Regions from separate parts of the Psychrobacillus sp. NPDC058041 genome, predicted to be linked through region 1. Evidence: riboswitches for the same ligand, from Rfam matches in the RefSeq annotation. Region 1 holds a riboswitch; the other holds the start of a gene.

What was found. A riboswitch is a leader RNA that binds a small molecule or an ion and turns the genes downstream of it on or off. The one in region 1 is predicted to bind S-adenosylmethionine.
Region 2: it holds a riboswitch for S-adenosylmethionine, as region 1 does, so the genes downstream of both, ACFVR1_RS05765 (methionine biosynthesis PLP-dependent protein) here and ACFVR1_RS10170 (O-acetylhomoserine aminocarboxypropyltransferase/cysteine synthase family protein) in region 1, are expected to answer to the same signal.

The regions. Positions count from the first base shown of each region.
Region 1 is NZ_JBHVRO010000005.1:197,835-213,638, reverse strand. Features, by position in the region: gene ACFVR1_RS10255 (biotin transporter BioY) at 45-584, shown strand; gene ACFVR1_RS10250 (hypothetical protein) at 623-832, opposite strand; gene ACFVR1_RS10245 (DUF3243 domain-containing protein) at 822-1,136, opposite strand; gene ACFVR1_RS10240 (hypothetical protein) at 1,216-1,902, opposite strand; gene ACFVR1_RS10235 (NAD(P)-dependent malic enzyme) at 2,439-3,632, shown strand; gene ACFVR1_RS10230 (DUF6054 family protein) at 3,748-4,086, shown strand; gene ACFVR1_RS10225 (DMT family transporter) at 4,128-5,081, opposite strand; gene pepT (peptidase T) at 5,094-6,320, opposite strand; gene ACFVR1_RS10215 (lysoplasmalogenase) at 6,357-7,010, opposite strand; gene ACFVR1_RS10210 (RDD family protein) at 7,137-7,544, opposite strand; gene ACFVR1_RS10205 (M3 family oligoendopeptidase) at 7,564-9,261, opposite strand; gene ACFVR1_RS10200 (DUF2087 domain-containing protein) at 9,424-10,179, shown strand; gene ACFVR1_RS10195 (DUF2087 domain-containing protein) at 10,198-10,494, shown strand; gene ACFVR1_RS10190 (GIY-YIG nuclease family protein) at 10,556-10,915, shown strand; gene ACFVR1_RS10185 (SGNH/GDSL hydrolase family protein) at 11,266-11,961, shown strand; gene ACFVR1_RS10180 (YdcF family protein) at 12,010-12,597, opposite strand; gene ACFVR1_RS10175 (glycerol-3-phosphate acyltransferase) at 12,607-13,257, opposite strand; SAM riboswitch class I at 13,396-13,511, shown strand; gene ACFVR1_RS10170 (O-acetylhomoserine aminocarboxypropyltransferase/cysteine synthase family protein) at 13,629-14,921, shown strand; gene ACFVR1_RS10165 (homoserine dehydrogenase) at 15,050-15,804, shown strand, end outside.
Region 2 is NZ_JBHVRO010000003.1:116,891-132,694, forward strand. Features, by position in the region: gene dacB (D-alanyl-D-alanine carboxypeptidase/D-alanyl-D-alanine endopeptidase) at 1-686, shown strand, start outside; gene ACFVR1_RS05710 (TetR/AcrR family transcriptional regulator) at 808-1,383, shown strand; gene ACFVR1_RS05715 (MMPL family transporter) at 1,484-3,577, shown strand; gene ACFVR1_RS05720 (methyl-accepting chemotaxis protein) at 3,965-5,701, shown strand; gene ACFVR1_RS05725 (polysaccharide deacetylase family protein) at 5,788-6,516, opposite strand; gene ACFVR1_RS05730 (manganese catalase family protein) at 6,836-7,405, opposite strand; gene ACFVR1_RS05735 (spore coat protein CotJB) at 7,421-7,687, opposite strand; gene ACFVR1_RS05740 (hypothetical protein) at 7,684-7,902, opposite strand; gene ACFVR1_RS05745 (DUF2935 domain-containing protein) at 8,152-8,877, shown strand; partial or broken gene ACFVR1_RS05750 (steroid 3-ketoacyl-CoA thiolase) at 9,089-9,255, shown strand; gene ACFVR1_RS05755 (acyl-CoA dehydrogenase family protein) at 9,268-10,416, shown strand; gene metC (cystathionine beta-lyase) at 10,720-11,901, opposite strand; gene ACFVR1_RS05765 (methionine biosynthesis PLP-dependent protein) at 11,901-13,019, opposite strand; SAM riboswitch class I at 13,175-13,280, opposite strand; gene ACFVR1_RS05770 (hypothetical protein) at 13,466-13,663, opposite strand; gene ACFVR1_RS05775 (TIGR00266 family protein) at 14,301-15,098, opposite strand; gene ACFVR1_RS05780 (aldehyde dehydrogenase family protein) at 15,267-15,804, shown strand, end outside.

The DNA of each region.
Region 1 (15,804 bases):
TTTCTTAGAGACACTGTTGTTCGTTTTAATCAGGGGGAAATAAAATGAGAAATGAAAGATTGAAAATGATGATTGTATCTTCGCTATTTGCCGCAATTATTGCCATTGCAGCGCAGATAATGATTACAATTCCACCAGTTCCATTTACGTTAATGACAATAGCGGTCATGCTAACCGCAACTATCCTAGGGAAAAAATATGGAACGTTAGCAGTAATTATCTATGTACTAATGGGATTAGTTGGGATACCTGTATTTGCAGGGATGAAAAGTGGTTTTGGAATTATCTTAGGTCCAACTGGTGGTTATCTAATTGCAATTATACCTGCTACTTTATTCATAGGGTGGTATCTTGAGAAATTTGGCCATACGAAAGTACAAGCGATTATTGCAAATATGATTGCAGTTTTTATAATTTTATTGATTGGTACAGGTTGGTTAAAGGTTGTAGTAGATCTTCCTTGGAATGGTGCTTTTAAAGGGGGAATGATGCCGTTTATATTGCCGGATCTTGCAAAGGCTATTGTTGCAGCATTGTTGGCGGTTGTTATAAGAAATCGTTTAGTTGCTGCAAAATTAATATAAAAAACAAGCTCCGAGGTGGTTCGGAGCTCATTCTTTTTTTAGGGGTATCGTTCTTCACTTATAGAACGATTTTTTGTGTGGTGGTGGTAGTTTTCGTCTTGCACTTTCATGTTAAGTTCTTCAACTTGAATGGCATCTACAGTTTGCATATCCTTATGCATATCGAATAGACTTTCTTTCGTAGTTCGGACGCCATCTGGATTGTCTAAAAATGGACCTTTAGCATCCTTAGGACCTTTATCCTTCATTTTTAACAAGGTTCAAGAGCATATGGCTAAGTGCATGTTGTTGTTCTTTGTCTCCACTTTTCCATAGTTGTTGTAGAAGATGTTGTTCACGATTTCGAGGTTCTTCATGAGTGGCTAAATAACCAGCTACTTTTTCAGTTGCTTTAGCTAATGTCTCTTCACTTAAGCCTATTTTTTCTCCAGCGGCTACTTTGCCAGCTAAATAGGATTTAAATGAAGTAAAGTTTTTTAGTATTTCTTCTTTTTCTTCAGTACCGATACTATTTAATTTATTCTCGACACGTTCATCTATCTTGTTTCCCAAGCTTCCTCACTCCTTTAATATTAGACTCTTATTAGCTATTCCCAAAGGATGATTAAACATGCATGAAAAAATGATAAATTTAGTTTGGACAATATCCGCACTTTTGTAATCCAGGAATATCTTTTGAAAAACAACAAGTAGTACGGACTGTTGTATTCATTAATTTAGCAGGATGTTGTCCTCTCAAATATTTAGCCAAATGAGATTTTGAAGTAAATGATTTCCATATAGTCTCATCTTGTAATAAATTCCAATCAATTTTAGCTTGTTCAGCAATAACAGGATTTTCTAAAAAAACGTAGTAATGCCACAGTAGATAACCAAACACATTTTCCCAAAGTGTCATTGGAGATATACTGCACTGCGCTCGGAGCTGTTGGATAATGGAGAAGCATTGATGTTCCCAAACATGTTGAATATCTTTCGCACGATCATCCTTTACTTCTCGAAAGTATTCTTCCGGTATATACGTGCTAATTGTTTTATTACCATACTCAGTTATAGCGAAAAATTGTATTGATTCAAGTGGACCATCCCAAATTTCATCATACATAGTCATCATATAAAACTGCATCGAGATGAACATTCCAACTCTTCGCATAAAAAAGGATGCTGCAATCGGATCATTTGGTGCTCCGGAAATTAATTTAATAATGGGAAGTGCGTTCTCAACGTTTTTCGCATGAAAAATTGGCGATCCTGATGGTTCCAAATAGACACTATAATTATTCAGTTGTCGAATTTGATCGTTCGTTAAAGTTGTCATAAGAATAGTATACAATTTTTTTGAATTATTGTTGACATTTTAAATGAAAATGATTATCATTATCGTATAGAGAAATACTCTTAATTTGAGAATATTCTTGCCAGCGACTTTTCTCCAAATTGTGGCTGATCAATAGCACACTTAACCCCCTCAAAGTTGAGTTAGTGCAGTGCATACATTTATTTCGGCAGCCATTAATGGTTGCCGATTTTTTTGTGGAAATAATATATTCATTAATAAAAACCACTGGATATTAGGTATCTGGCCATACGTTTGTTGAAAGCCCCTTAAAAAGAGCTATCTGCCCCTAAGTCCGCTTTATATACCCGTAATCGGTAGTTATCTGCCCCTAAGTCCGTTCGATATACCCGTAAATGGTAGTTATACGCCCCTAATATAACCAAAAGAGGATGTTGTAATTAGTTGTTTTGTGCAAGTCTTCACTAAATTGACTTCAACGAACAGAATCATTATAATTTTCAGAATATATAGCTAGATAGAAGCTGATGGAAATCTAAGGAGGTAGAAGTGAGAAAATGGATTTAAAGACGAAAGCATTAAATATGCATCGAAGTTATAAAGGAAAAATGGAAATGGTTTCAAAGGTTCCTATAGAGAGTATGGTGGATTTAAGTTTAGCTTATTCTCCTGGAGTAGCAGAACCTTGTTTGGAAATAAAAAATAATTCTTCTGCCATCTATGAATACACGATGAAGGGTAATCTAGTAGGAGTTGTGACAGATGGTACAGCCGTTTTGGGACTTGGTGATATCGGACCAAAAGCAGCATTACCAGTTATGGAAGGGAAGGGAATTTTGTTAAAAAGATTTGCGAACGTTGATGCTTTTCCAGTTTGTTTGGATACAAAAAATGTAGATGAGATTGTGCAAATTGTAAAAGCATTGAGTCCGACATTTGGAGCTATAAATCTAGAAGATATTTCTGCACCACGCTGTTTTGAAATAGAAGATCGTCTTCGTAAAGAATTAGATATACCTGTATTTCATGATGATCAGCATGGTACAGCTATTGTAGTTGGCGCAGGTCTCCAAAATGCAGTGAAGCTTGTCCGCAAAGAGATTCATTCATTGAAACTAGTGATTAATGGTGCTGGTGCAGCAGGAATGGCTATTTTAAGAGTCCTTCAACAACTTGGGTATCAGCAAATTATTATGTGTGACTCGACGGGAATTATTTATGAGGGCCGTGAAGAAGGTATGAACCCTATAAAAGAGTCCATTGCTAGTATTACGAATCCACTAGGATTAAGGGGATCATTAAAAGATGCAATGGTTGGTGCAGATGTGTTCATCGGTGTTTCGGTAGCGAATCTTTTAACCAAAGATATAATTGATGCGATGAATGATGACTCGATTGTTTTTGCTTTAGCAAATCCAAATCCAGAAATTGCATATAATTTAGCAAAAGAGTGGGGTGTAAGAGTTATTGCAACTGGACGTTCTGATAATCCGAACCAAGTGAATAATGTTTTAGCTTTTCCAGGAATTTTCAGAGGAGCGCTAGATGTAAGGGCAACGGATATAAACGAGGAAATGAAGCTAGCAGCCGTTCAAGCAATTGCTTCTCTTATTGATGAGGATGAATTATCGGAGGATTACATTATTCCGGATGTTTTTGATGAGAGAGTAGTGAATGCGGTGGCACAAGCTGTTAGTGATGCCGCAATTGAATCAGGCGTCTCTATTTTATTTCAAGCAGCATTGAAATAGTAAACAATTCAAAAGCTTTCTAAGGAGTAAATGTCACTTTAAGAAGTTTTTTTGTGAGGAACTTTTCTTCAAGTCAAACGTAAAATTAGATACAAGAAGAAAAGAGGGGATCCAAATGGATGTACGAGAATTTTATGTATCAATATCACCAAAAGAAGCAATAGACATTTTGCATGAGTATATAGTACAAGGAAGTATTTCCGGAGCAATTGTAGACGTATATGAACGGGTTGTTGGCGAGCATCAAGTCATTGTTTGTGTTTTAGAAAAATACTATATGCGCACAAGCAATCGTGCTTCACTAACTATTACTATCGATAATTTGGAAAATAATACGAAAGTGCATGCCGCTTCATCAGGAGCAGGACAGGGAGTATTTCTTCGTTTCGACTGGGGAGCTGGAGGAAGTTTTGTAAATAGTGTGGAAAAAGCACTAGAAGCATATATGATTTAAGAAAAAAAGTGCAGAGTTACAAAACTCTGCACTTTGTATTATTATTTGGTCCTCAAAGCAACTCTCGTATTTAAGATTTTCGTATAATAGCTATGTAAAAACATTCCTAGAATAATTATTCCAAGGCCAACGAGTGCAGTTGGGGCTGGCAAAGGAACATGGAGTAAAAACATTTCTCCAATAATAACAAAAATAATTTCAGTGGACTGAGTTGCTTCTACGGCTGCAAGTTTACCCTGATGGTCACGAACTCGATCTGTTGCCATAAAGAATAAAATAGTAGCTATTACTCCGGAACTGACAGCAACAATTAAAGATTGGAAAACTTGACCTATCGAAGGTAATCCGACCGTGAAAAAGGCATAGACAGCCATTAATATCCAAGCCGGCATCGATGCAATGGTCATGCCTAAAACGCGCTGAAATGTATCTAGTCTTCCTTCTAAATGCCCCATCATTTTTCGATTTCCTAGTGGATAGGCAAATGCTGCAATGATTACTGGGAGGATTCCTAAAAGGATCATGCTCATATTTACTGATTCTGTATTTGGAATTTGTATTAGTATAATTCCTATTAAAATGACAAGCGATATAAAAAGTGATACAACAGGAATTCTTTGTTTAATAATTCGATTCTCGATTTTCAACTTGAATAATGGTGCAAGGAGAACACCCGCAACAATCGTAAATTGCCACATCCCTGATATTAACCATCCTGGTCCATATCCAGCTGCAAAAGTTATCGGTGCGTAAAATAACACAAAACCGACGAAGCTCCAAACTAACCATGGAACAGGGGCGGTTTTTAATTCCTTAAACATAGTAGATAACCCTTTTCGATAATAGACGATGACTAATAAAAAAGGGACCATGAAAAAGTAACGGAGGGAAGAGCTCCAAAGCCAGCTTCCTCCCGATAATTCCATTGAACGATTAAGTATGAATGTTACTGCAAAAAATAAAGAGGCTAAAACACCAAGAAGTATTTCACGCATTTAAACACCTACTTAAGCTTGTTTTTCAAATGATTGGATAATACCCTTTACTACTTTTGTTGCTTTCTCCATAACATCAACAGATACGTATTCGTATTTACCATGATAGTTCTCTCCGCCAGTAAATACGTTAGGAGTAGGCATACCCATGAAAGAAAGCTGGGAACCGTCTGTACCACCACGAATTGGAATAATAAGTGGTTCGATATCTAGTGAAACCATAACATCTCTAGCCACATCTACAATTTCCATAACTGGTGTAATTTTTTCACCCATATTGTAATATTGATCGTTTAACTCAATAGAAATAGCACCTTCTCCGTATTCTGCTTTGATCTTTTCAGCAGTATCCAGGAATAATTGCTTTTTCACTTCGAATTTTTCGCGGTCATGATCGCGGATTATATAGCTAAGTTCCGTTTTCTCTACATCCCCATTAACATTCATCAAATGGATAAACCCTTCATAACCCTCTGTTTTCTCAGGAACTTCGTCTGTTGGCATATGTGATTGGAATTTCATAGCAATTGTAATAGAGTTCACCATTTTTCCTTTTGCAGAGCCAGGGTGCACACTCGTACCATTCGTTACAACTTTAACACCTGCTGCATTGAAGCTCTCATATTGCAATTCACCAAGAGGTCCACCGTCCATTGTATAAGCAAATTTTGCTCCGAATTTTTCCACGTCGAATTTATGTGGTCCGCGACCGATTTCTTCATCAGGATTAAATGCTACACGTATTTTTCCGTGTTTCACTTCTGGATTTTGAACGAAGTATTCCATTGCCGTCATAATAATTGCAATTCCAGCTTTATCGTCCGCACCTAATAGTGTTGTACCATCTGTAGTAAGAAGTGTATGACCAACGTAATTTTTAAGCTCAGGGAAATCCTTCACAGTCATAACTGTGTTTTCGTTCAGTGTGATATCTTGACCATCGTAGCTATCAATACGCTGAGGGTTTACATTTTTCCCAGTGTAATCAGTTGCAGTATCGACATGAGCTAAAAATCCAATTGTCGGAATATCCTTATCTGTATTAGAAGGCAAAGTAGCGAATAAATAACCATTTTCATCTAAAGTAATTTCTTCTAGACCGATTTCTGCAAGTTCTTTTTCTAATACATGAAGTAAATCCCATTGACCATCTGTTGATGGGCAAGTAAGACTTGCAGCATTCGATTGTGTGTCTATTTTTGCATAGCGAGTTAAACGCTCGATTAATGTTTCTTTCATGAGAATAAATCCCCTTTCAAATTAAAAAGCCTACATTTATTTTAACAGATTCTTTCGAGTTGCGGAATAATGAGCATGAATACTATATGCAAACAAGAACTGAGCTCCGTAATAGGAAATCATAATAAGGACATCCGAAAAAGGAACATCTATAATAAATCGATTAATGGCAAGCACAGAATCCGAAATCATAAATAAAATGGCACCAATAATTGCGAATTTATTAGCTGTTTGAAATGCATTCCATCCCATTGATAAAATAACAATAATATATAGAATGACAGCAGCGGCTAAAACAAAATCTCCTTTTGTCCAAAGAGTTCCAGCAATCCAAAAAGCCATCCCAATTCCGTAACAAATAAGAAGAATAGCAGCCCACTTTGGAATAGTTGATGTTTTAATATGGCGGAACGCAACAATATACCAAATATGCCCGATTAAAAATGTAATAAGGCCAACAATAAACCAATAAATCAAACCATCTGCAAGCATACAAATAAATAGGCCAGTCATAATAAGAATTTTATATTTTTTGGACTCTCCAGCAGATTGCATCAATGCATACAAGATTATCAATAGCATTGGAATAAGTTTAAACGTTATTTTAGTTATTACTGGGTCATCCGGAATGAAGAAAATATAAATAATAGCCATCACCGCAATAAAAATGCTAATAATCTTGTTCCACATAAAAATAATGACACCCCTTTTACTTTATATTCGTTATTGGTAGAAAATATCCTGCAATAGTATATGCGAATATAAAATAAAAAAAGAACAAGCATCCGAACTAGAAGATGCTTGCTCTAGGGTAATTCAATATTCAGGAGGATTGTAAGTTACATAAGTACCTGCGATAAAATCATGAATTGCTCGGTTGTCTTCTCGTAGGGCAACCATACATATACTAACGATAGTTCCTATTCCAAATGTAAGTGCATACACAAGACCGCCAATAATTTCTCGTTTTAGCATTGTCCAGAAGTCTATACTTGAACCATCTATTTTCACAATTCGAATGCCGACTATTTTCTTTCCAATTGTATATCCAGACCATAAAAGAGGTACTATCAATGCATAGATGCTTTCACAAACCGTTGACAACCAAGTTTCAGGAAATTCTCCCGTAATGATAAAACTAATAACCATTAGTGGAATTCCGATGATGAGACCATCCAAAATATTTGCACCTAATCGAATCCAAAAACCGGCTGGATTTAACATGTTACCGTTCCATTCTCTATTAGAGAGCAGAGTCATCCACACTATTTAAATATTCTTCTATTGAACCAATAACCGATTCAACACAACCTTCTTCAAATGGAGAAATTAAATTTGCATCAGCTACTAATTTAGTAAAAGATTTTGAGCCGCCTAACTGGCAAAGGTGTAAATAATCCTTCCAAGCCGATTCGTGATCTTCTCTTGAACGCTTCCAAAATTGGAACGCACAAATTTGCGCTAATGTGTAGTCAATATAATAGAATGGGCTAGAATAAATATGCCCTTGGCGTTGCCAGAAGCCACCCGCCTCTAAGTAGCTATTTCCATCATAATCACGATGAGGTAAATAGATTTCTTCGATTTTTTTCCAAGCTGCTTTACGTTCAGCAGGGGTCATTTCGGGATTTTCATATACGACGTGTTGGAATTCGTCTACCGCTACACCGTAAGGCAAGAATAGAAGTCCACTACTCAAATGTGCAAATTTATATTTATCGGTTTGTTCTTTAAAGAATAATTCCATCCAAGGCCATGTGAAAAATTCCATACTCATCGAGTGAATTTCACAAGATTCGAACGTTGGCCAAATGTACTCAGGAATTCCGATATTGCGGCTCGTAAACACTTGGAATGCGTGACCTGCTTCATGTGTTAACACATCGATATCTCCTGAAGTTCCATTGAAGTTAGAGAAAATATACGGAGATTCGTAATTATCAATAAAAGTACAATATCCTCCAGACTCTTTCCCTTTCTTCGCTACTAAATCCATCAAATCACGATCAATCATAAATTGGAAAAATTCTGCGGTTTCAGGTGACAGCTCTTCATACATCTTCTTTCCATTATCCACAATCCACTCTGGAGATCCTTGTGGTGTAGCATTTCCAGTCAAGAATTTAAGCGATTCATCGTAAAACTTTAGTTCATCTAACCCGATACGCTTCGCTTGTCGCTCGTATAATTTTGAAGCAGCAGGAACGATAAAATCACGAACTTGATCACGAAATTTTTTTACCATTTCCGCATTGTAATCGATACGATTCATACGAATATACCCAAGCTCCACAAAATTTTTATATCCTAATTTAGTTGCAATTTCATGACGAACTTTTACAAGCTGATCATAAATATCATCGAACTTTGCTTCATGCTCTTGGAAGAAACCTGCTCTTGCATCTGTTGCTTTCTTACGTACTTCTCGATCAGTTGATTCACCATATGGTCCAAGTTGGGCAAGTGTCAAAGTTTCCCCATTAAATTCAACTTGTGCGGAAGCAACAAGCTTAGAATAGTCAGAAGCCAATTTATTTTCTTTCTGCATAAGAGAAATTACTTCAGAAGAAAAGGCTTTTATTTGAAAATCAGCAAGATCAAATAACTGGTTACCCCATTTTTCTTCTAATTCTTTACGGAAAGGAGAAGCGACAAGTGCTTTGTAATATTCCGTAACGAGTTCTTCTACTTCTGGACTTACTTCATCAAAATAATCTCGTTCTTTTTGATAAAATTCATCATTCGTATCAATAGATGCTCGAATGTAAACCAGATTAGCTTGCGTTGAAAAATCATTACGAAGTGCATTCAATTTTTCAATTGCTGTACTTTGCTCTTCTACTGAAGATGCTTCCTTAAACTTTGATAAAGCATCATGGAACTTTACTTTGTCTTCTTCCAAATTTGGTCGTTTGTATTCGTAATCTTTAAATGTTACCAATGAGTTTCTCCTCCTGTTCGTTTCTTCGTAATTCGAAACGTTATCAATTCAATTGTTCATTATTTTCTGATATATTGCAACTAAAATTTTTAATTGACTTATAATAGACGAGTGGTTAATATGTCTATAAAATAGTAAACAAAAAAAGGTTGTGTTTGTTGCGTGGAAATATCGGAGTTATTTTGGAATGCAAATGCAGAACAATTAAAAGTTGGGTATATAGAAGGAAGTGAATCTTTTGTTTGCCTATTATGTGGAGAAACGATTGAAAAAGGTATTATTTACCCTATTGAAAATCGGTTATTTGAGGCGGAACGTTATATGAAACGACATATCGATACGGAGCATGGATCTGTATTTCATTATCTAATTGGCCTAAATAAAAAACTTACAGGATTAACAGATCATCAAAGTAGTTTACTTCGATTATTTTACGAAGGTAAGAGTGATGCAGAAATACAAACAGAACTGAACATCGGCAGCAGTTCAACAATTAGAAATCATCGTTTTGTCTTAAAGGAAAAAGAGCGACAAGCTAAAATATTTTTCACAATGATGGAATTATTGAAGGAAAAAGATGACCATGCTCCTACATTCCTACCTCTCCATAAAACAGCAACAATGGTAGATGATCGATACAATATCACGAAAGATGAGCAGGCAGACGTAGAAAAGAAATTTTTCCCCGAAGGCGTCGATGGACCACTTCTAAAGTTTCCTAAAAAGGAAAAGCAAAAACTAGCAACTCTTCGTGTCATCATCAAACGATTCGAATTAGAAAAGACATACAGTGAAAAAGAAATAAATGCAGTACTAAAAAATGTATATGCAGACTTTGTCACTTTAAGACGCTATTTAATTGAGTATGGATTTTTAGATAGAAAAGATGATGGCAGTGCGTACTGGGTGAAAAACTAAAGTAGAGGACTAAAACAAATGAAAGAAGATCGGTACAAAATAACGAAAGAAGAGCAAGAAGAAGCAGAAAAGAAATTTTTCCCGAGAGGCGTTGATGGACCACTAATAAAGTTTCCGAAAAAAGAAAAGCTAAAATTAGCAACACTAAGTGTAATCATCAAACGAGTTGAATTAGAAAAAACATATAGTGAAAAAGAAATAAATGCAATACTTAAAGATTTATATGCTGATTTTGTCACTTTAAGACGTTATCTAATTGAGTATGGATTTTTAGACAGAAAAGATGATGGTAGTGCGTACTGGGTGAAAAATTAACTTCATTTAGTCCTGAAATAAAGTATAAATTCGCCAAGGCGATAGTAGAGGGTGGAGAAAAATGGATCGTAAAAAAGAATTGAAACAAGAATATAAAGAAGTAAAAGTGGAAGGTGGAATTTATGTCATCACAAATAAGCAAAACGGCAAAAAATTCGTTGCATCTACACGTAACTTCAAAACATTAAACGGAACGAAATTTACGTTAGAAACAGGTACTCATACAAATCGAAAACTCCAAGAGGAGTGGAAACAATTTGGTGAAGATGCATTTGAAATTGAACATGTTGAGATACTAAAAAACTCAGAAAATCAATACGTAGACGAGAAGAAAGAACTACAAAAACTATTAGATAAATGGTTGGAACAACTACAACCATATGGGGAGAATGGTTACCATACTAAAATTTCTCGATACTAAAAAGGCTTCCATGCTCAAAGGAAGCCTTTTCTTCCTAATCAAATTAAAATCTTTACTTTCCTAAAGTAACTCCTGCAGATGTGAGAGCATTCCACCTACATCCGAGAGCAATCCCCGTTTTAACGAGAGCTATCTACTCCCATATTTTAAATGACATTATTGTGAACAGTATTTAAAATGTTTTGTATTTTCTGTAAAATTAACTATAAATATATTTCCCGATAAGCTTTTATTCTTAATAAGTATGTAAAAGAATGAATTCACTTTTATAAATAGAAGACGGTAGATTATACAGTGAATCTAGATTTGAAAACTATCTTTTTGAGTCAATTATAAAAGGAGGAATTGAAATGAAAGTTGCGTTAATCGGAGATAGCTTAACGGAAGGGCGACCTGGGGTTTCATTCTATAATATTTTAGAAGAAAAATTCCCAAACTATACATTCGTTAATCTAGGTAAACCAGGGGAGACCGTTAAAAGTTTGCATAAACGTTTATCGAAGACTAAGCTTGCAAAAGACTATGATCTTTCTTTCTTATGGATTGGTGTGAATGATGTCTACTCTAAATTGCTAAGTGTTCAAGCACAGCCAGTAGCGAAAGATCATGTTGAGTTTAAAGAGTATTATCAAAGTGTTTTTAATATAGTTCTTGAATCCTCAAAGAAAATAGTTGTAGTTACGCCAGCACTTGTCGGCGAAGATATAAATAATGTTTCTAATAAAGAAATAAAAGAATTGTCTACCATCATAGAATCAGTTGCCACTCATCATGAAAACGTCCATTTTCTAAATATGCAAACCTTTTTTGAAAAGCGTCTAGCCGATGTCAACAGTTCCGATTATATTAGCACGAATCCGATGAGGGTAATGATGGATGTATTCTTCTATAAGAAAGCTACGAAAATTGACGAGTTATCCAAAAAAAGAGGACTTAATCTCACGTTAGATGGGATTCATTTAAATAGTCATGGTGCTCAGATGGTAGCAGACGTTTATGCATCAATCATAAACCACATTAAAAATAGCGGTAAAGAGACAGCTTAAAGTGCTAATAAAAAGCAAACAAAAAAATGACTCCGAACAAATTCGGAGTCATTTCCCTACAATATAAGTCTTCAAGAGCGCGGCTCGCTCACGCATTCGCAATTTCATTTCCACACTTTTCGGTGTTTTTGCTGATACGACATCGGCGTCCCAGTCTATTTTTTTTGCAAGCATTTTCGCTCGATGTAGATGATAGTCACTTGTAATAATTGTCACGGACGTCACATTTTCGGGCAGCAACTCTTGAGAAAATAGCAAGTTTTCATAAGTAGAGGTAGACCGATTTTCTACGATGAGACGTTTATCCGCAATCCCTTGTTCCAAGAGAAAATTTTTCATAAAGACGGCTTCTTCAATATCTTCATCCTGTCCTTGTCCACCAGATAACACAAGCTTCACATGTGGATTCTCTGTAGCATATTTTAGCGCTGAATCTAACCGATACCGTAATGCAAGGGAAGGGATATTTCCTTTTTTTACTTTTGCACCAAGCACGATTGCATACTCATTGGTTCCATCTGCTTTAGGTTCAAGTCCCTCCGCTAGCCATTTACTCGTAAGCATCCACACACCAAATCCTCCAGAAGCAATGACAAATAGAGGAATAAGCACAATCCACCTCATTTTTTTCTTCATTCAATTCACTCATTTCATTCCAATAGAGGGCTTCTTTCTCCTTAAAAATGCTGAAATTCTTGGTTCTTCTTTAGATGCTAAACGGCGAAAATTTTCGATATGCAAAACAAGTGCCATGATGAATAAAAAACAAGCAATTGCAATAGGGGCATACCCTTCTGAAAACCAAATAGTCCCACCCACAAATACAAAATAAAAAACAAATACACCGATCAATAAATAATCCGTTAAAAAAGTCGTACCTACTAATAATAAAAGTCCAATCAGTCCAACAGGCCAATAAATAGCAAATAATATGCCAATGATAGAAGCGGTTCCTTTTCCACCTTTAAACTGAGTGTAAATGGGGAAGTTATGACCTAAGATAACAGCAGCTCCCGCTATATAAATTAATAAGTCCTGTTCAACATCGGAGAATAAAGCAAAGTGCTGCATGAAATAGCGGGTACCGATAATTACGATTACCCCTTTCAAAATGTCAATTAGTGCAACTAAAATACCATATTTCATTCCAAGAACGATTGCTGCGTTAGAAGCACCAGAGTTTTTTAGCCCTTCATTTTTAATATTGACTCCACTAAAAAATTGAGCAACCTTCGAACCATGAATTGCTCCGACTAGATAGCTAATAATTAGTACGCAAATAATCCAAATTGTCATTAAAACACCCCTAAAAATTTCTCTATTACATGTAACGTTTGAGAAATAAAGAAGTTTCAGAATTTTTTATTAAAATACTTGACTAATTGATTACTAGAATCTTATACTGTGTAACAAGATGGAAAACTAAATCTAATACTCTTATCAAGAGTGGCGGAGGGACTAGGCCCTACGATGCCCGGCAACCAACAAGTTCTGAACTTGGAAAGGTGCTAAATCCTACAAATTCAGGTTATGAATTTGGAAGATAAGAGGAGGAACATGCGAAATTGCACCCCTCTTCTTAAGCGAAGAGGGGTTTTGTTTGTTCTAACACTCCTCTCCCGCCTCCATAAGCGTCCATCTAAACTACTTTACAGGAGGAATTCAAAATGACAAATTTTCAACCAGAAACACTTCTTTTACACGGTGGTCAACAACCAGATCCAGTTACAGGTTCACGTGCAGTGCCGATACACAAAACAACTTCTTTCGTATTCCGTGATACAGAGCATGCTCAAAATCTATTTGCATTGAAGGAAGCAGGCAATATTTATTCACGAATCACAAACCCGACAGTAGACGTCTTTGAACAACGAGTTGCATTACTTGAAGGAGGGACAGCGGCAGTTGCGCTTTCTTCTGGAATGGCAGCAATCGCATTTTCCATTTTAAATATTGCTGGAGCCGGCGACGAAATTATTGCAGCGGAAAACTTATACGGTGGAACATTTAATTTGTTTGCCCATACATTGCCGCGTTACGGTATTACTGTAAAGTTTATTGACTCAACAGATCCAGAAAACTTCCGCACAGCGGTGACGGAAAAAACAAAAGGATTCTTTGCTGAAATTATTGGAAACCCAAGCTTAAATGTACTTGATGTAGAGAAAGTTTCTGCAATTGCAAATGAGGTAGGAGTACCTTTGCTAGTGGATAATACATTTGCAAGCCCGTATGGTGCAAACCCGATTAAACATGGTGCACATGTGGTCATCCATTCTGCAACAAAATGGATTGGCGGACATGGAACAACAATCGGGGGAGTAGTTGTAGATGGAGGAAATTTCAATTGGGATTCCGAAAGATTCCCTGGATTCACAGAACCAGACGTAACCTATCATGGCTTACGATATGGAATTGATGTTCCAAACGTAGCGTTTGCGATTAAACTCCGTGTTCAACTGTTACGTGATTTTGGCCCCTCCTTAAGCCCGGAAGCAGCATTTTCTTTCTTACAAGGTTTAGAAACACTTCATTTGCGAGTACCAAAGCACAATGAAAATGCACAAAAAATAGCAGAATATCTATCTAATCATGAGGGCGTAGAATGGGTTAACTACCTTGGATTAGAGGATCACCCATCCTATGAACTTGCACAAAAATACTTAAATAATGGTTTTGGATCTATTTTAACTTTTGGGGTGAAAGGCGGCAAAGAAGCAGGCCGACATATTATTGACAATATTGAAATTTGGTCGCATGTAGCAAATGTTGGTGATGCAAAATCATTAATTATCCATCCTGCGTCTACAACTCATCAACAACTGACGCCGGAAGACTTAGTGAAATCAGGTGTTACAGAGGACTTAATCCGCTTGTCGGTAGGTCTAGAAGCAGTAGAAGATTTGCAAAATGCACTTGATAAAGTACTTATACAAAGTACAAATGTCCTCTCTAGGTAGAATTTTGTTGTTAATTGGGCAAAGATAGTCTACAATATGTAAAATAGCCAGTCGAAAATACGATTCGATATTTTATTAGATTATGAATATGGAAGCTCAATTGTGCAGATTCATTTGGAGGAGAAAGTATGGCAAAAATAAAAGCAGTAATTCTAGGTTTCGGAACAGTAGGCCAAGGAATTTATCACATTGTGAATGAAAAAAAAGAAGACCTAAAAAAATCACTAGGTTTGGATATCGAAATTAGTGCCATTCTCGTAAATAATTTATCGAAAGAAAGAATCCCAACACCTGGTGTACTTGTAACAGATGATTTCGAGGATATTATTAATATTCCAGGACTTCAAGTTGTATTTGAAGCTATCGTGAACGAAGAACCAGCCTATGGGTATTTATGTAAAGCAATCGACAAAGGATGTCACGTCATTACTGCAAATAAAGTGATGTTCTCTAAATACAGTATTCCCCTTCATGAACGAGCAAAATCACGTGGTGTATTTATTGGATACGAGGCAACAACAGCTGGTGGAGTCCCTGTTATTAAAACGTTGAAAAACTTACTTCAAGTAAATTCAGTGAAAAGAATTCAAGGAATTTTAAACGGGACTTCTAACTACATTTTGACGCAAATGCGTCTAAATGAATGTCAGTTCAATGATGCATTAAAAGAAGCACAGGATCTAGGCTATGCAGAAGCAGATCCATATAATGATATTTCAGGTCAAGACGCATTCCGTAAACTGATGATATTAAGTGCGCTTGCATTTAAAAAACAGCCTAATTGGGATGATGTGCGAGTAGTTGGAATTGACGGCATTTCATTAGAAGATGTAAAGAAAGCGAAACAAGAAGGGCTACGTTATCGCCATGTTGCAGAAATTGA
Region 2 (15,804 bases), on a different contig from region 1:
CAAAAGAATGGATTTCTGTAACTAATCCAACTCTCTATGCACTCGATGTTTTTAAAAAATCATTAACGGAAAAAGGAATTACGCTTGCCACTTCCTCTAAAATTGTTCAAGGTAAAACTCCAGAACGGGCTCATGTATTAATGTCCAGAAAATCTATGCCGCTGAAAGAACTGATTATTCCTTTTATGAAGTTAAGTAATAATACGCATGCGGAAATGTTAGCAAAAGAAATGGGTAAAGTTAAATATGGAGTAGGAAGTTGGGATGCAGGACTTAAAGTAATGCGTGAATATGCAGATTCTATAGGGCTAGATAGCGACCATTGGAACTTTGAAGATGCATCTGGAATGTCCTATTCCAATAAAACTACTTCTAATCAACTATCTCAACTACTGTATGTTGTCCGTTTTGAACCTTGGTATAACACGTATTTGAAAAGCTTACCAATAGCTGGTGAATCGGATCGATTTATAGGAGGAACACTAAGAAATAGATTGAAAATGGCTCCAGCAAAAGGGAATATTATAGCTAAAACAGGTAGTTTAGAAAATATTAAATCACTTGCCGGTTATGCAAAAACAAAAGATGGAGAAACGCTTATTTTTACGATATTAACGGAAAATGCAAAAACGAGCACTATTCCAGTCATCGACCAAATCGCCACAGCCATCACAAATTTCAAGTAATATTACAGGAGTGTTACGGGTGCCTGGCACCAGTAACACTTTTGTAATTTTTAGCTTTTTAGGGATAGTTTAAGTATTTGCTTGCATGTACTATACTTGAGTAATTAGTGGGGTGAGCGTAGTGGGAAGGGAAAGAAAGTTTACAGACGAGGAATTATTCAATGCGACTAAAGAAATGATTATTAATGAAGGGTATGAATCTTTTACTTTCAGTCGTTTGGCAGCCATTCTAAATGTATCGAGAGGTAGTATATATAAGTATTACGAAAATAAAGATGAATTAATTTCTGAGTTTTTAATGTACGAGATGAATCGTTTTCTAACTGAAATTAATGCACTCAATAAAGAAGGGGATTTTCAAACTCAATTTGATTTATTAATTGATTTCATTTTCCGACATAATAATATTCATCAAGTAATGGAGATAATAAATCAAATTCCTTCCAACACGACAAAAAGAGTAGAAGGAAACAAGTTGAAATTAGGCGAATACCATGTGGATATGTATCAGCAATTCCAAGGTTTAATCGATTTAGGTAGGGAAGAAAAAAGGATTAAAAGTCATTTACCTACAGCAGTTATATTAGGTATGATATTTCAAACAATTGCTATACCAAACCATTTCGATATTCCAAAGGAGGAATGGATTGCTTCTATAAAAGAAATATTATGTCATGGAATGCTCCAAAAAGAGTAATTGACATAACTGTCACTTTTGAACATACTATAAGAGACAGTTATGTTTTTTTTTATTCAAAGTGACAATAGTGTCACTTACAAAAAAAGGAGAGTGAATCATGCAGAAGATTATTCGCCTTGTAACAGATTTTGTAACTTCCAAAAAAGGAATGTGGATTACACTAGGGGTATGGGTAGTCATTACTATGTTGTTAGCGGTGTTTGCACCTAGCGCAAGTGAATACAAGGTGTCAGGTGTTACTTCCTTACCAGCAGATGCCCAATCTGTCATTGCTCAACAGAAAATAGATGATCACTTTAAAGATGCAGAAAGTATTCCAGGTATTCTCGTTCTTCAATCGGAAAACGGAGAAATAAATACAGAAATCCTTGGTGAGGCATTAGATAAAGTGAGTGCTGCTAATATTCCTGGATTAAAAAAGATGATACTTTTTAGTAGTCTTCCACCGCAAGCTCTTGCTGGTTTTTTCTCAGAAGATAAAGAGACAGCTGTGATTCCATTAAGTTTTGATCCTTCCTTAGATACAAAAGATTTAGAAGTAGGTATAGAGAAGGTAAAAACAATTGTCAGAGATCAAACAAAATTGACTATTTATATGACGGGTCCAGCGGGAATTGCTGTAGATACATTAAATTTATTCTCAAGAGCAGATATTGTATTGTTGCTATCTACAGTTGGAATTGTGTTGATTTTATTAATCGTAATTTACCGATCTCCGCTATTAGCATTAATTCCGTTGTTATCAACGGCATTTGTATATGAAGTAGTCAACCAAATTCTAGGACTATTTGGAAAAGGTGGATTAGAATTAGCGACTCAGTCTACATCCATCATGTCTATTTTATTATTTGCTGCAACAATTGATTATTCGTTATTTGTTTTTTCTCGATACCGGGAAGAACTGAAGAACTATGAATGTAAATATGATGCAATGAAGTGGGCGATGCGTGAAACAGGAATACCTGTATTTTATGCAGGCGGAACTGTACTTGCAGCGATGCTCGTTCTGTTTTTTTCAGAGTTTGGTGATTATCGAAACTTTGCTCCAATATTCGGTACGACAATGTTTGTTATTATGATTGCATCGATTACGTTAGTACCTGCAATGTTTACACTTTTCGGCAGAAAATCATTTTGGCCGAAAGTTCCGAAATTTGGAGATGTTGAAATAAAAACAAATACGCTGTGGAGTAAAATTGGTACATATATTGTTAATAAACCTATTGTTGCAGCACTATCAATATTAGTTATTCTAGTAATATCTGCTTTCAATATGTTCAATATGAAATATGAATTTGATACAATCAAATCTTTCCCAAGCAACATGCCTTCTCGAGTAGGATATGAAGTTATTGAAGCGAAGTTTGAAAAAGGAGATCTAGCCCCAACGACGGTCCTACTTGAATCAACAAATGAAATAACGTCTGAGGAACAAGAAAGTTTAATGAAAAATATCACCAAACAAACTTTAGTAAGCGGAGTTCGTGTAACCGGAATTTCAGAAGACGGTCATGCGATTCAATATCAATTAACTTTTGAAGAAAATCCTTATTCGGTTGAATCAATGGATGCATTAGAGAATATAGTTGAGAACGCGGAAAACATTATACAAGAAAGTAAAATAAATGGAGAACTCTACTTTGCAGGTGAAACAGCGACGAAAGTGGATGATCGATCGGTAAATGATCGTGATTTAATCGTTATAGTTTTGTTAGAAACAATATTAATTTTTATTATGCTAATTTTTTTAACGAAGTCTATTAAAATGCCAATATACATGATGGGAACGATTTTATTATCTTTCTTAGCAGCAGTTGGGCTTGGTATGTTCTTAACTAATTTACTTTTTGACATCGATACGATAAGTAATCGAGTTCCGCTGTATTCATTTGTTTTCTTAGTAGCACTTGGAATTGATTATAATATTATATTAATCTCTAGATTATTGGAGGAGCGTAAAAAGCACACTGTAAAAGAAGCGGTTCAAATTGCGGTTGCTAATACGGGTGGGGTTATTTCGTCAGCAGGAATTTTACTTGCAGCAACCTTTGCAGTACTTATGACACAACCAATCCAATTACTGTTTGTGTTTGGATTCATCGTAGCGGTAGGAATTATTCTAGATACATTCTTAATTCGGGGAATACTACTACCTTCCTTAATCGTCCTATTTGAAAAAGATAAAAAGTAAGAAATAGCATGGTACTGGGTTTTTATCCTGGTACCATGCTATTTTGTTACAAAAGTGTTACGGTTGCCTGGCGTCCGTAACTTATTTTAAGAGAATATATATGAATTGGAATGGGATGACCAGGGTGATTTCTGCTGCAGGCAGACGCCTAGGAGACTGAAGCCATGCCCGCGAAGCGACCGCCATAGCGGAAATCAAAGACATTTCTAAATTACTCTTCTTAAAAGGACCTGGCGTCTTTTTGCTCGGTTTTTCTTAGGTGTAATTGAAGTTAAAAAAGTATTTTATTTTGATAACTCAAAAAATATACAATATTTGCCGATAATAAACTGTAGATATTTATTTGGTGAATTATTTGGGGAATCTCTAGAGAGAAGGGTTAGTAGGATGAGGAGAAAATCATTAAGTACAAAGATGTCATTAATTCTTATTATGGTCATGTTATGTTTGTTTGTAGCAGTTTCAGCATTGTTTACTTTTAGTACACTTAGAACGGTTGAAGACTCTATTAGAAGTCAGGCGGTAACAACTGCTGATTATTTGGCTAGCAGAGTAGACGGAGATAAATACAAGAAGTTTATGGATGAACCAGTGGAAAGTGATACATATTGGGAGTTAAGAAATGAGTTTGTTAATGAATTGGATAGCACAGGTATACTTTATCTATATACGTTAAAAGCTGATGCAAATTCGGTTGAAATAATGATTGATGGGTATCCAAAAGGAGCAGAAGGTGCAGCAACTATTGGACAGAAAACGACTGGAACAACTTTTGAAGATGTAAGCCCTGTTTTACAAGGAAATTCGGTAAGTACGAAAGTTATTAATGATCCTGAGTTTGGAAGATACTTATCGGCATTTTCTCCAATTAGAGACAGTAAAGGTGATATTGTGGGGATTTTGGCGGTTGATATTGATGCTGAAAAAGTCGCAGGAATTCAGAGCAATCTTCTTAAAACTACTATTCCACTTGTTGCGGTAATATTCCTTGTCATTATTCTTGTTCTTACAACCATATTTTATTTATATACAAAAAGAACGTTGGCTCCTCTTACTGTTGTAAGTGATGCTTTGGGAGACTTTGCAGAAGGGAAATGGAGTTTAGCTGCCAAAAAAGTTAGTGGAATAAAGTTTCGCTCAGAAAATGAAATATCTGCATTGGCAAAATCGTTTATTGCTTCTCATGAGCAATTGAGCTCGGTCATGAATGTGATGAATAGTCATTCTTCACAAGTTTTATCATCATCAACTCAACTCTTTGAGACCATTGAAAAAACAATGGATACTAACCGGACAATTAATAAAAATATGGCTGAATTAGCGGCGGGAAGTACAAAATCATTACATCATAGTGAAGAATCTGTTACTGCACTAGAACAGATGTCCATAGGAATTCAAAAAATTGCTGACTCTGGAAATGAAATGTCCAATACATCCAATGACGTAACCATCTTCATTAGAGATGGTCATGAAGAATCGAAGAAAGTCGTGGAGCAAATCAGAGATGTTCAAAAAATGGTCCATCAAACTGGAGGAAAAGTAGAGGAGCTAGGTAGCCAATCCAAACAAATTCAGGAAATAACAAATGTTATGACAGACATAGCTGAACAAACCAATTTACTTGCATTAAATGCTGCAATTGAAGCAGCACGCGCAGGTGAGTCAGGAAAAGGGTTTGCGGTAGTAGCAGATGAAGTAAAGAAATTAGCCGAACAATCCAGGAATTCAGCAGAAGAAATTAGAACACTTATTGATAACTTTGAACAAATTACTAATGATGTTAGTCATGTGATGGCTGCAACATCTACCAAAGTTACAGAAGGAACGGAAGCAGTCCAAAAAATTGGAGAAATGCTTGAACATGTTGTAAGTACAATTAGTCAAATAAATTTAGAGATTCAAGATACCTCTGCTATTACGGAAGAAATGTCAGCAGGTTCTGAGGAAATTCTAGCGGCATTTGAAAATATTAAAGGGTTTGCAAGTGATGCTACTAATCAAACAATGGAAGTAGCAAGCTCAACAGAAAACCAAACAATTGCAATGGGTTCATTGGAAGAAATGAGTGGCGAACTTCAAAAAGTAGCGCATTCCTTAAGCGAATTAATTCATCGATTTAAATAGGTTTTAATACTTAAGAGTCGATTATCAAGTTTTTTATACGTTAGCGTTAAAAAATAGTAGGATAGACCAACTAATGGTTTATTCTACTATTTTTTTATGCTCAAATTATTTATTTCTAATAATTCAGATACTGTTACAAATTTGTATCCTTGCTTTTTAAGTTCTGGAAGAATCTCTTCTAGAGCTTTAACTGTTTGTGAACGATCTCCGCCTGCATCATGAAATAATACAATATCACCTGGTTTAGCCCCAGATACTACTCTTGATACGATTTTTTTAACTCCTGGTGTTTTCCAGTCTTCGGTATCTTGATGCCACGACCACATAACAACTTTGTAACCGTTTTGTACAGCAGTATTAATAATGCGATCATTGTAAGTACCCCCAACAGGGCGGTAATATAAAGGATAAGTACCAGTAATATCGTAGATTATTTCATTTGTCTTTTTTAATTCTTCTTTGAGCTCTTCAGGTGTAATTTTATAAGGGTGGGTATAAGTATGGTTAGCTATTTCATGGCCGCCATAGCCTATTTGAAGAATGAGGTCTGGATAGGTTAATGCCCTTTCACCAATGACAAAGAACGTTGCTTTTGCATCGTATTCTTCAAGTAAATCCAGTATTTGTGGAGTGTAGACAGAATGGGGCCCGTCATCGAATGTGAGAGCAATGACTTTTTCCTCTGTATTAATACCCCAAAGAACATATCCCTTCTTTTCATAATAAGGTCTCCCTTTATCCATTGCAGAAGAAGCGTAGGCTATACAAAAAAATATGATAAGAAATACTCCGATTTTTATACTTAAAGACTTCATGATTGATTCCTCCTTACCTTACTATTTTGGCGGAAGGCTTTTTTTACTTTTTAACTTAGAAATATTGTTCACCGATGAGCTATGAAATATACTAATATTATTTTGAAAAAGTATTTTTAAAACCAAATTACTTTAAGTATCGTGCATATAGTTTTTTGGGGAAGTAATAATCTAACAAAAAAATAAATAAAACGCTCGGTATAGGGAATAATCACCTTACCAAGCGTTTTTTATTACAAAAGTGTTACTGGTGCCTGGCACCGGTAACACTTTTGTAATGTTTATGCGATTTTTTTATGGATTATTTTTGGGGGTTCGTTTAGAAGATTTTTTTGCGGTCTCTTTCGTCTTTTAATAGTTCGACTGCTTCGCGGAATCGGAGGGAGTGAATATTTTCTCTTTCTCTTAAAAATCTTAATGCATCGTTTATACCAGGGTCATCGGAGATGTCTATTAACCATTGATAGGTTGCACGGGCTTTTTCTTCAGCAGCTATGTCCTCGTAAAGATCGGCAATGGGGTCGCCTTTTGACTGAATATATGTGGAGGTAAAAGGAACACCACCAGCATTTGAATAGAATAGGGAATGTCCGTGGTTGACAAAATGGGCTCCTAAGCCTGCTTTTTCTAATTGTTCTGGTGTAGCATCTTTCGTTAACTTATAAATCATAGTTGCCAACATTTCTAAGTGTGAAAATTCTTCTGTCGATATATCTGTTAGAAGGCCAATTACTTTATCAGGAACAGTATAGCGTTGATTCATATATCGTAGAGCAGCAGCAAGTTCTCCGTCCGCACCACCGTATTGTTCCATAATGTATCTTGCTAGCATAGGATTACAGGTGGTAACCTCTACCGGGTAGAGCAGTTTTTTTTCATAAACCCACATTACCTTTCTCCTTTCTCATAGTTGCCATGGCCATGGTGTTTGATTCCAGCGCCAGCCTACATCAATTGCTTGTCTGGAAGGGGCAGACATTAATGATAAAGGTCCAAATTTACTTTCATAATGTTTGCGTACCCTTGCCGCCTCTTTTATTGCTTCTCTCCATTGTTCTAAAGCGTCTAAATCATCTTGGTGAGTATCTGTGTATAAAGTTAACTCAACTACTACAAAGTCCATTTGTTGTACTTTTTTTAACAAGTCTAGTCTTTCTTCAAATTCATTCATGAAATTCCTTCCTCTCGCGAAAATCCATCCACAAATTGTGGCCAAAGAGAACCTTGCCATAGTGCTTCTTCTGGAGAATTTTGCGGTAGACCAGGAGTTTGAAAATTCGTAAAGAGTTGAGGTGGTAAAACAAAATGCTTAACTAAAATAGGGGGGCAAGGGTCTAATGGTGACACAAAAGGGTAATAACTTCCTCGATATAATGATGGCTCCAAATGAAATCACTCCTTCAGACTATCCTATGAAGGATGGGCACAAATGAGACTAAGTGGACAACCTGTTTAAGTAATTAAGGATTGATATAAATCAAAATAAAAAAATGTTAGCGGATAAATAAAACCAAATACAATTCCAAATGTATAATGCAATCGCCTATCCCATTCACAAATTTATAGGTGAATGCATATATTTTTAGAGGGGGAAAAGGAGGGGTTTTACTGGAAAAAACATTTCAGGAATCCGCATTGTATGAACTTCATTTTTGGTTGCAAGTGTTAGGAGATCATGGAAGATTTATTCATGATTCATTAGCTCCTAATGAAACGGAAAAAATTGAAGCTGCAAATTCTTTTACTAATCTCTTTGATCAATTATTAATGACCTCAAAACAGCCATTAAATACAGATGAACTTATTTTGTTAGTCAAGCAGGCAAAATTAGCGAGTGAAGAAATCCGTGTGTTTAAGTTGTATCTCATAAAAGATCATTTAATTGGGGATATTAAAATATCCTTATCGCCATCCTTTATCAATCATATGGTGAACGAAGTGGAAGAGGCTATCCGTGTATTTACCTACTTAGAACAAGGTCAGGAAGTTCCAATAATACATCCTTTACATCATGATTTGCTTTGGCTGCTTGATGCGGCGGGTCATGCGGTTGCTATTGATGCAAATTTAGACATAGTAGAAAGAAAACTGAAAGACCAAGGACAGCAATTTATGAAAGACTGGGAAGATTTCTATTTAAAAGCAGTTGAACTAGCAGGTTTTTTACGTGCGAATGTAGAGAGATTTCCAGCATTAGATAAATTCCATAATGATATTGAATTGGAAATGACGATTTTTAAAGTGTTCTTAAAGGAATTGGAAGAAATGAGAATTAAAAAAGAAGCATTAGGGACCTTTACCCCTCTAATGGCAGATCATATGGCTAGAGAGGAAACGTATTATTTACAAAAGATAAAGTAAAATCCGTTAATAAAAACTATTTGAAATTTAAGAATGCCAAGGTGAATTTTTGTTCATCTTGGCATTTTTTCTTGTTAGGTACTACTCACTTAATAGATTGTAGTGAAAGGATGAGTGAGACAGATGGGCCATCACAACGAACGCGTCCACCTAAAACGGAAATCCGAGGTATTATTTAATTCTTTAAAGTACTATCAACATTAGTTAGAGAGGGGGAGCAATTGCACTTGGTCATCCACTGGGGTGGGTGCAACCGGAACGAAATTATTTGTTACGTTGATGAATAGACTAGAACATATAGGTGGTCGATATGGATTGCTTGCTATATGTGAAGGAATGGGAATGGCGAACACTACTATAATTGAACGAATAGAATAGGAGTGATAGACATTGGGAAGGTATAGATTTGAAACAGATGAGCATGAGATGTTTCGAGATTCGCTTCAGAAATTTCTTCAAAAAGAAGCAGTACCTTATTATCATACATGGGAAAAAGAAAGAATCATTCCTATTTCTTTTTGGAAGAAGCTTGCGGAGATGGGATTCCTTTGTCCTCAAGTAGAAGAGAAATATGGCGGTTTGGGTTTAGATTTTAGTTTCAATGTGATCATTTCTGAGGAATTAGAAAGAGTAGGAACTAGTTTAGTTGGAGTAAGCTTGCACAATGATATTGTTGTACCGTATATTGAATCGTTTTGCTCAAAAGAACAGAAGCAAAGGTGGCTCCCAAGTTGTGTGACTGGCGATATCATTACAGCAATTGCCATGACAGAACCAGGTACCGGTTCTGATTTAGCCAATATTAAAGCGTCCGCTATCCGCGATGGTGATTATTATGTGTTGAATGGCCAAAAGACATTCATTACAAATGGTATTAATGGAAATCTATTTCTCGTTGTCGTAAAAACGGATTCGAGTATAGAACCAAAGCATAAAGGAATTAGTTTAATAATGGTAGAGGAAGGTACACCCGGTTTCACAAAGGGAAGAAAGCTTGCCAAAGTTGGACTCCATGCACAAGACACAGCAGAATTGTATTTTGAAAATTGTCGTGTTCCTGTCTTAAATTTAATAGGCGTAGAGGGCCATGGATTCGGCTATTTAATGGAAAAGCTGCAACAAGAAAGACTAGTTGTTGCCCTTGCAGCGCAAATTGCATCGGAGGATATGCTTGAAACAACAATAGAATATGTAAAATCGCGTAAAGCTTTTGGGAAGTCCATATCAACTTTTCAAAATACACAATTTAAAATAGCGGAAATGGCGACAAAAGTAGAGCTTGGAAAATCATTTCTTGAGTCACTTATTGAAGACCATCTTAATGGGAAAGATGTTGTCACGAAAGTGTCGATGGCAAAATATTGGCTGACAGAAACTGCTCGTGAAGTTTCCATAGAGTGTATGCAATTACATGGTGGATACGGTTATATGGAAGAGTACAAAATCGCCAGGAGATATAGAGATATTCCCGTCGCATCCATATACGCTGGAACAAATGAAATTATGAAAGTAATTATTGCGAAGAACTTAGGATTATAAATAAAATTGATGAATATGGCCTCTTTTCGTTGTCTAATTGACAAAGAGAAGAGGTCTTTTACTATTATTTGTGTAGCATATTACGTTGCAATAAAAGTAAAGGAGAGGGTAACATAATTGGTTGCGATCCATCATTTAACAACTTTTAATGTACAATAATTCCAATCCTATTCACAACTTCTCATAAAAACAGACTCATTCCTCAATATCACCCGCAATACATGACGGATTTTAACCAACTTATCTTCTCCTGTTAATAAATTTCCTTCCTTCATAAAAGAGGTTGCTAGGTAAGTCAATTCGTTAAGTTATCACTTTCTCTTTTTCTGCTATAGTGAATGCTTGCTCGAAGTCTGCAATCAAATCATCTACATTCTCTAATCCGACGGAAAATCGGAGTAGTCCATCGGTAATTCCTCGTTTTTCACGTTCTTCTTTCGGCATAGCCGCATGTGACATTTGGGCAGGGTGAGATAGAATGGATTCAACACCACCAAGACTTACAGCAAAAACAGGAATTTTTACGTTTTCTACAAATACTTTGGCAACTGTCCGATTAGGTAATCGGAATGAAAGAACAGCTCCTGGGTTGCTCGCTTGCTTCACATGAATATCGTAACCAGGATGTGTAGATAAACCGGGATAAAAAACTTCTTCTACTAAGGAGTGTTGCATTAAATAGGTAGCGATTTTCTGTGCAGATTCTGAGGATTTTTCAAATCGTACACCTAAAGTTTTAATTCCTTGAATTAAAGAAAAAGAATCTTGAGCACCTAAAACTGCTCCGAACGAGTTTTGAATGAAGGCTAATCGTTTTCCCAGTTCTTCATCTTTCGTTACAGCAAGCCCTGCGATAATATCACTATGACCTGATAAAAACTTGGTAGCACTATGTAGGACTACATCTACACCAAGATCGAGCGGACGTTGATAAAGTGGAGTCATAAAAGTATTGTCCAAAAAAGTAAGACAATCATTCCTTTTAGCAAGCGCTACAATGCTGGCAATATCTGTGATTCCAAGACAGGGATTCGATGGTGTTTCAATATATAATAATTTTGTATTTGAACGAATAGCATTTGTAACGGATTTTACATCTGTAAAATCTGCAAAAGTATGTTCAATTCCAAAACGAGGCAATACTTCCGTTACAAATCGAAAAGTTCCACCATATACATCTTCTGTAATGACAATATGATCACCTGAAGAGAGAAGCATGAATGCAGAAGAAATTGCTGCAATTCCGGAAGCAAATGCAAATCCGCGAGTTCCGCCTTCTAACTCTGCAATAGTTCGTTCTAAAGCATCTCTTGTTGGATTACTGGAACGGCTATAATCATATGGCCCAAATTCATCAAAATTTCCTTGGTGGAAAGTGGAAGACAAATAAATAGGAACATTGACTGCACCAATTTTTCTCTCTGACCAACCTCTTGTAGAAGTCGTTATTAAACTAGTTTCTAACTGTTCGTTTGGGTAGGTCATTATTCACTCACATCACTTTCTAGTTCATTAAATACTTGTCTCAAGTCTGCGATTAAGTCCTCTACTTCTTCAACACCAACTGAGAAACGTAAAAGGCTATTATCTACACCACGGGCATTGCGCTCTTCTTCCGGTATATCTGCATGCGTTTGAGTAGCGGGATATGTAATGAAACTTTCCACTCCACCAAGACTTTCTGCGAAAACAATTAATTGAAGTTTTTCAAGGAAAGGACCTACCCACTCGCTTTTTTGTAAGCGGAAAGAAAGCATTCCGCCTTTTCCAGGATAGAGTACATTCTTTACTGCAGATTCGTTTTGCAAAAATTCTACTATCTTTTTCGCATTTACATCATGCTGGTTCATTCGTAAATGAAGTGTCTTTAATCCTCTGATTAGTAGCCATGAATCGAATGGGGAAAGCACTGCGCCAGATGCATTATGATTTGCATGTAATTTTTCACTTAATTCTGTCCCTTTTGCTACAACAAGACCAGCAAGCACGTCATTATGACCTCCAATATATTTGGTTCCACTATGAATGACAATATGTGCACCAAGCTCAATAGGGCGTTGTAAGTAAGGAGTTAAAAATGTATTGTCCACAATTAATAGTAATTGATGCTCTTTAGCTAATTCCGCATATTTCTGAATATCGATCTCCTGCATTAAAGGATTTGTCGGTGTTTCAATAAAGATTGCTTTTGTGTTCTCGGTAATAAGTGATTTTACTTCATCTACGGATGAAAACTTTGCATATGTAGTATGAATATTGTAAGAATCTGAGTACTGATTAAATAGTCGGTACGTTCCCCCGTAAAGGTCTTCTGGAGCAATCAATTCGTCACCAGAACGGAAAAGAGATAGTACTAATTGAATTGCAGCCATACCCGAGCTACAGGCAAAACCTGCATCTCCACTTTCTAATTTAGCGATACCTTCTTCTAAAATAGCGCGAGTAGGATTTTTAGTACGTGTATAATCAAATCCTGTCGACTGGCCAAGACCACCATGGATGTAAGCAGTTGACAAGTATATTGGCGGATTAACAGCACCTGTTATCAAATCACTGTGGTTCCCTAATTGAGCTAGTTGGGTTTCTAAACTATTTTTTGACATATAATATTCATCCTCTTCAATTAAAATAAGAAATACGTAGGCCTCTTGGTGGCCCTTTTAAGCTTCACGCAGGAGTAAAGGAGCTGATATTTCTCCAAATAAAAAGAGGATTCTCTAATAAGAAGAGAATCCTCAAAAAAATACTGAAGTTAGTCTTCTTATCTTCAAGACGATGTCCGTCTATTGGAATTAGCACCACACCATTATTGGCTGGTTGCTGAGACATCTTCGGGCCAATCCCTCCGTCTCTCTTGATAAGAAATAAAATATTAAATTTTCTAAATGTTAAATTTAAAATAGTTTATCATGGGATGGATAATAATACAAGGAGATGAAGTAATAAATAGTCAAGGCAGATGGTTGTCCTTTAGTAAGGCTTGAAATGTAAAAAAGGCATGTGCGGTAAATGCGCCGAACATGCCGCAGATTTATTAGTCAACATGTAGCTATTGGAGCATCGGAAGGAAGAATGCAATTGCTCCAAGTACTATAGAAATCCAAGCTAGGAATTTTTGTGGGGAAGTTAAACCAACTAATCCCAAGACTACCGCACCACCACCAAGTATCATAGGATAATAAAAGAACCCCACAACTGCTAATACAATCCCAATCCAGCCAATCCACATACCTAAAGAAGCTTTCATTGCTAACACCTCCTTTCCCATACTTAAGAACAATATTTTCATAGAAAAATGTTCTTCCACTAGTATATGAAGAGGAGGTCGATTCTTTATAAACAATTTGCGGAATAAAGTAGAATAAAAGAGTTTTTTACAGAAAGTATATAAATTTTTAATTTTATGGCCATGAACAACTGGTTCCTTTGCGGAGCAGGCAAGATATGGGCAGATAACCAAAGTTAAAGGGGAGATAGTGACTGCTTAGGGGTACAGCGAAAGTTAAAGGGCATATAACATCAGGATATGGGCAGATATTTTTTGGTGGCAATATCATGCCGTAGAAGCTCCATGTCATCTATCTTACTAAGCAATGATAAATCGTTCCATACATACTAGTTGATTGGAGGGGATGTGGCGACTTCATCGGGATTAGCAGATGTTTTCTGCGCCGAAAGCGAAGCGGCAGGTGCATGAGCAGATGGCTCCGCATTAACGCAAGAAAGGGAAGGAAGGCTAAAGACGCCTCTTCCCTGGGGCAACGCATTCATGACCAACATCCTGTTGGCCTAGGAGAATGAAGCCATGTCCGCGAAAAGCTCCGCCAAAGCGGAAAGCCCGGTTATTCTTAAGAAGTAAATAAAGAATGGCTCATAATAACTATTTATTTTCCTCCTAAAAGATCAAATATTCCACCAGCGATACTTCCTTCATCCTTTGAGCCTCGACCTAGTGTTTGCGGAGCAGCTGCAAAAACACGGCTCGCTAAACGGCTAAATGGTAACGATTGAATCCATACAGTACCTGGTCCACGAAGAGTAGCGAAAAACAAACCTTCTCCTCCAAAAAGAGCAGTTTTCACTCCTTTAACCATTTCGATATTATAATCTACGTCAGAAGTCATCGCTACTAAACAACCAGTGTCTACCCTTAAAACCTCACCAGGCTGAAGTTCTTTTTTATGAATCGTTCCTCCCGCATGAATAAAAGCAAGACCGTCTCCTTCAAGCTTTTGCATGATGAATCCTTCTCCACCAAAAAAACCAGTTCCTAACTTACGTTGAAATTCGATTCCAACAGAAACACCCTTCGCTGCAGCTAAAAAAGCTTCTTTTTGACAAATAATTTTACCGCGATATTCACTTAAATCTATAGGAATTATTTTTCCGGGATATGGAGAGGCAAAGTAAGCATGTTTTTTTCCATTACCTGCATTCGTAAATGTAGTCATAAATAAACTTTCGCCTGTTAACATACGTTTGCCTGCCCCTATTAATTTGCCCATTATTCCATTATCAAATGAACTTGAGCCGTCACCAAAAATGGTTTCCATAGTAATGTCATCTTCCATCATCATTAAGCTACCTGCTTCAGCAACTACAGTTTCTCCTGGGTCTAATTCAATCTCTACAAACTGCATATCATCTCCATATAATTTGAAATCAATTTCATGATTATTCATGTATATTTTCCTCCCTAATTAATATTTATTTAATAATACGAGAAAAGTAATAAAAAGTTTCAAGTTGAAAATTCATATTTTTCAATTTTTTTGAAGGAATTTATCAAATAAATAGAGAATGTATTTAAAATGGAAACGTTTTCACCTATATAGAAAAGAGGTAGGGAAATGAAATTAACTAATTTTATCGATGGTAATTGGCAAGAAGTAGGAGAAGTAGATTACACAGCTGTTGTAAATCCTGCGAATGGTCAACATTTGGCGGAAGTTCGGATGTCAACAAAAAACGACGTAGATCAAGCGGTTGCTGCTGCAGTGAAAGCGCAAAAGAAATGGGCACTAGTACCGGCACCAAAACGGGCAGATTACTTATATGAAATTGGTAGACTGATGAAAGAAAAGAAGGAACACTTAGCGCAAGTGTTAACAAAAGAAATGGGTAAAGTCATTGAAGAAGGCCGTGGAGAGGTGCAAGAAGGAATTGACATGGCATTTTACATGGCAGGAGAAGGACGTCGTTTATTCGGAGAAACAACACCTTCAGAGCTTGCCGATAAATTTGCTATGAGTGTTCGAGCACCTATTGGAGTAGTTGGTTTAATCACTCCTTGGAATTTTCCTGTTGCAATTGCTACATGGAAGTCATTCCCGGCTATAGTTGCAGGAAATACATTCATTTGGAAGCCGGCAACAGAAACACCAATGA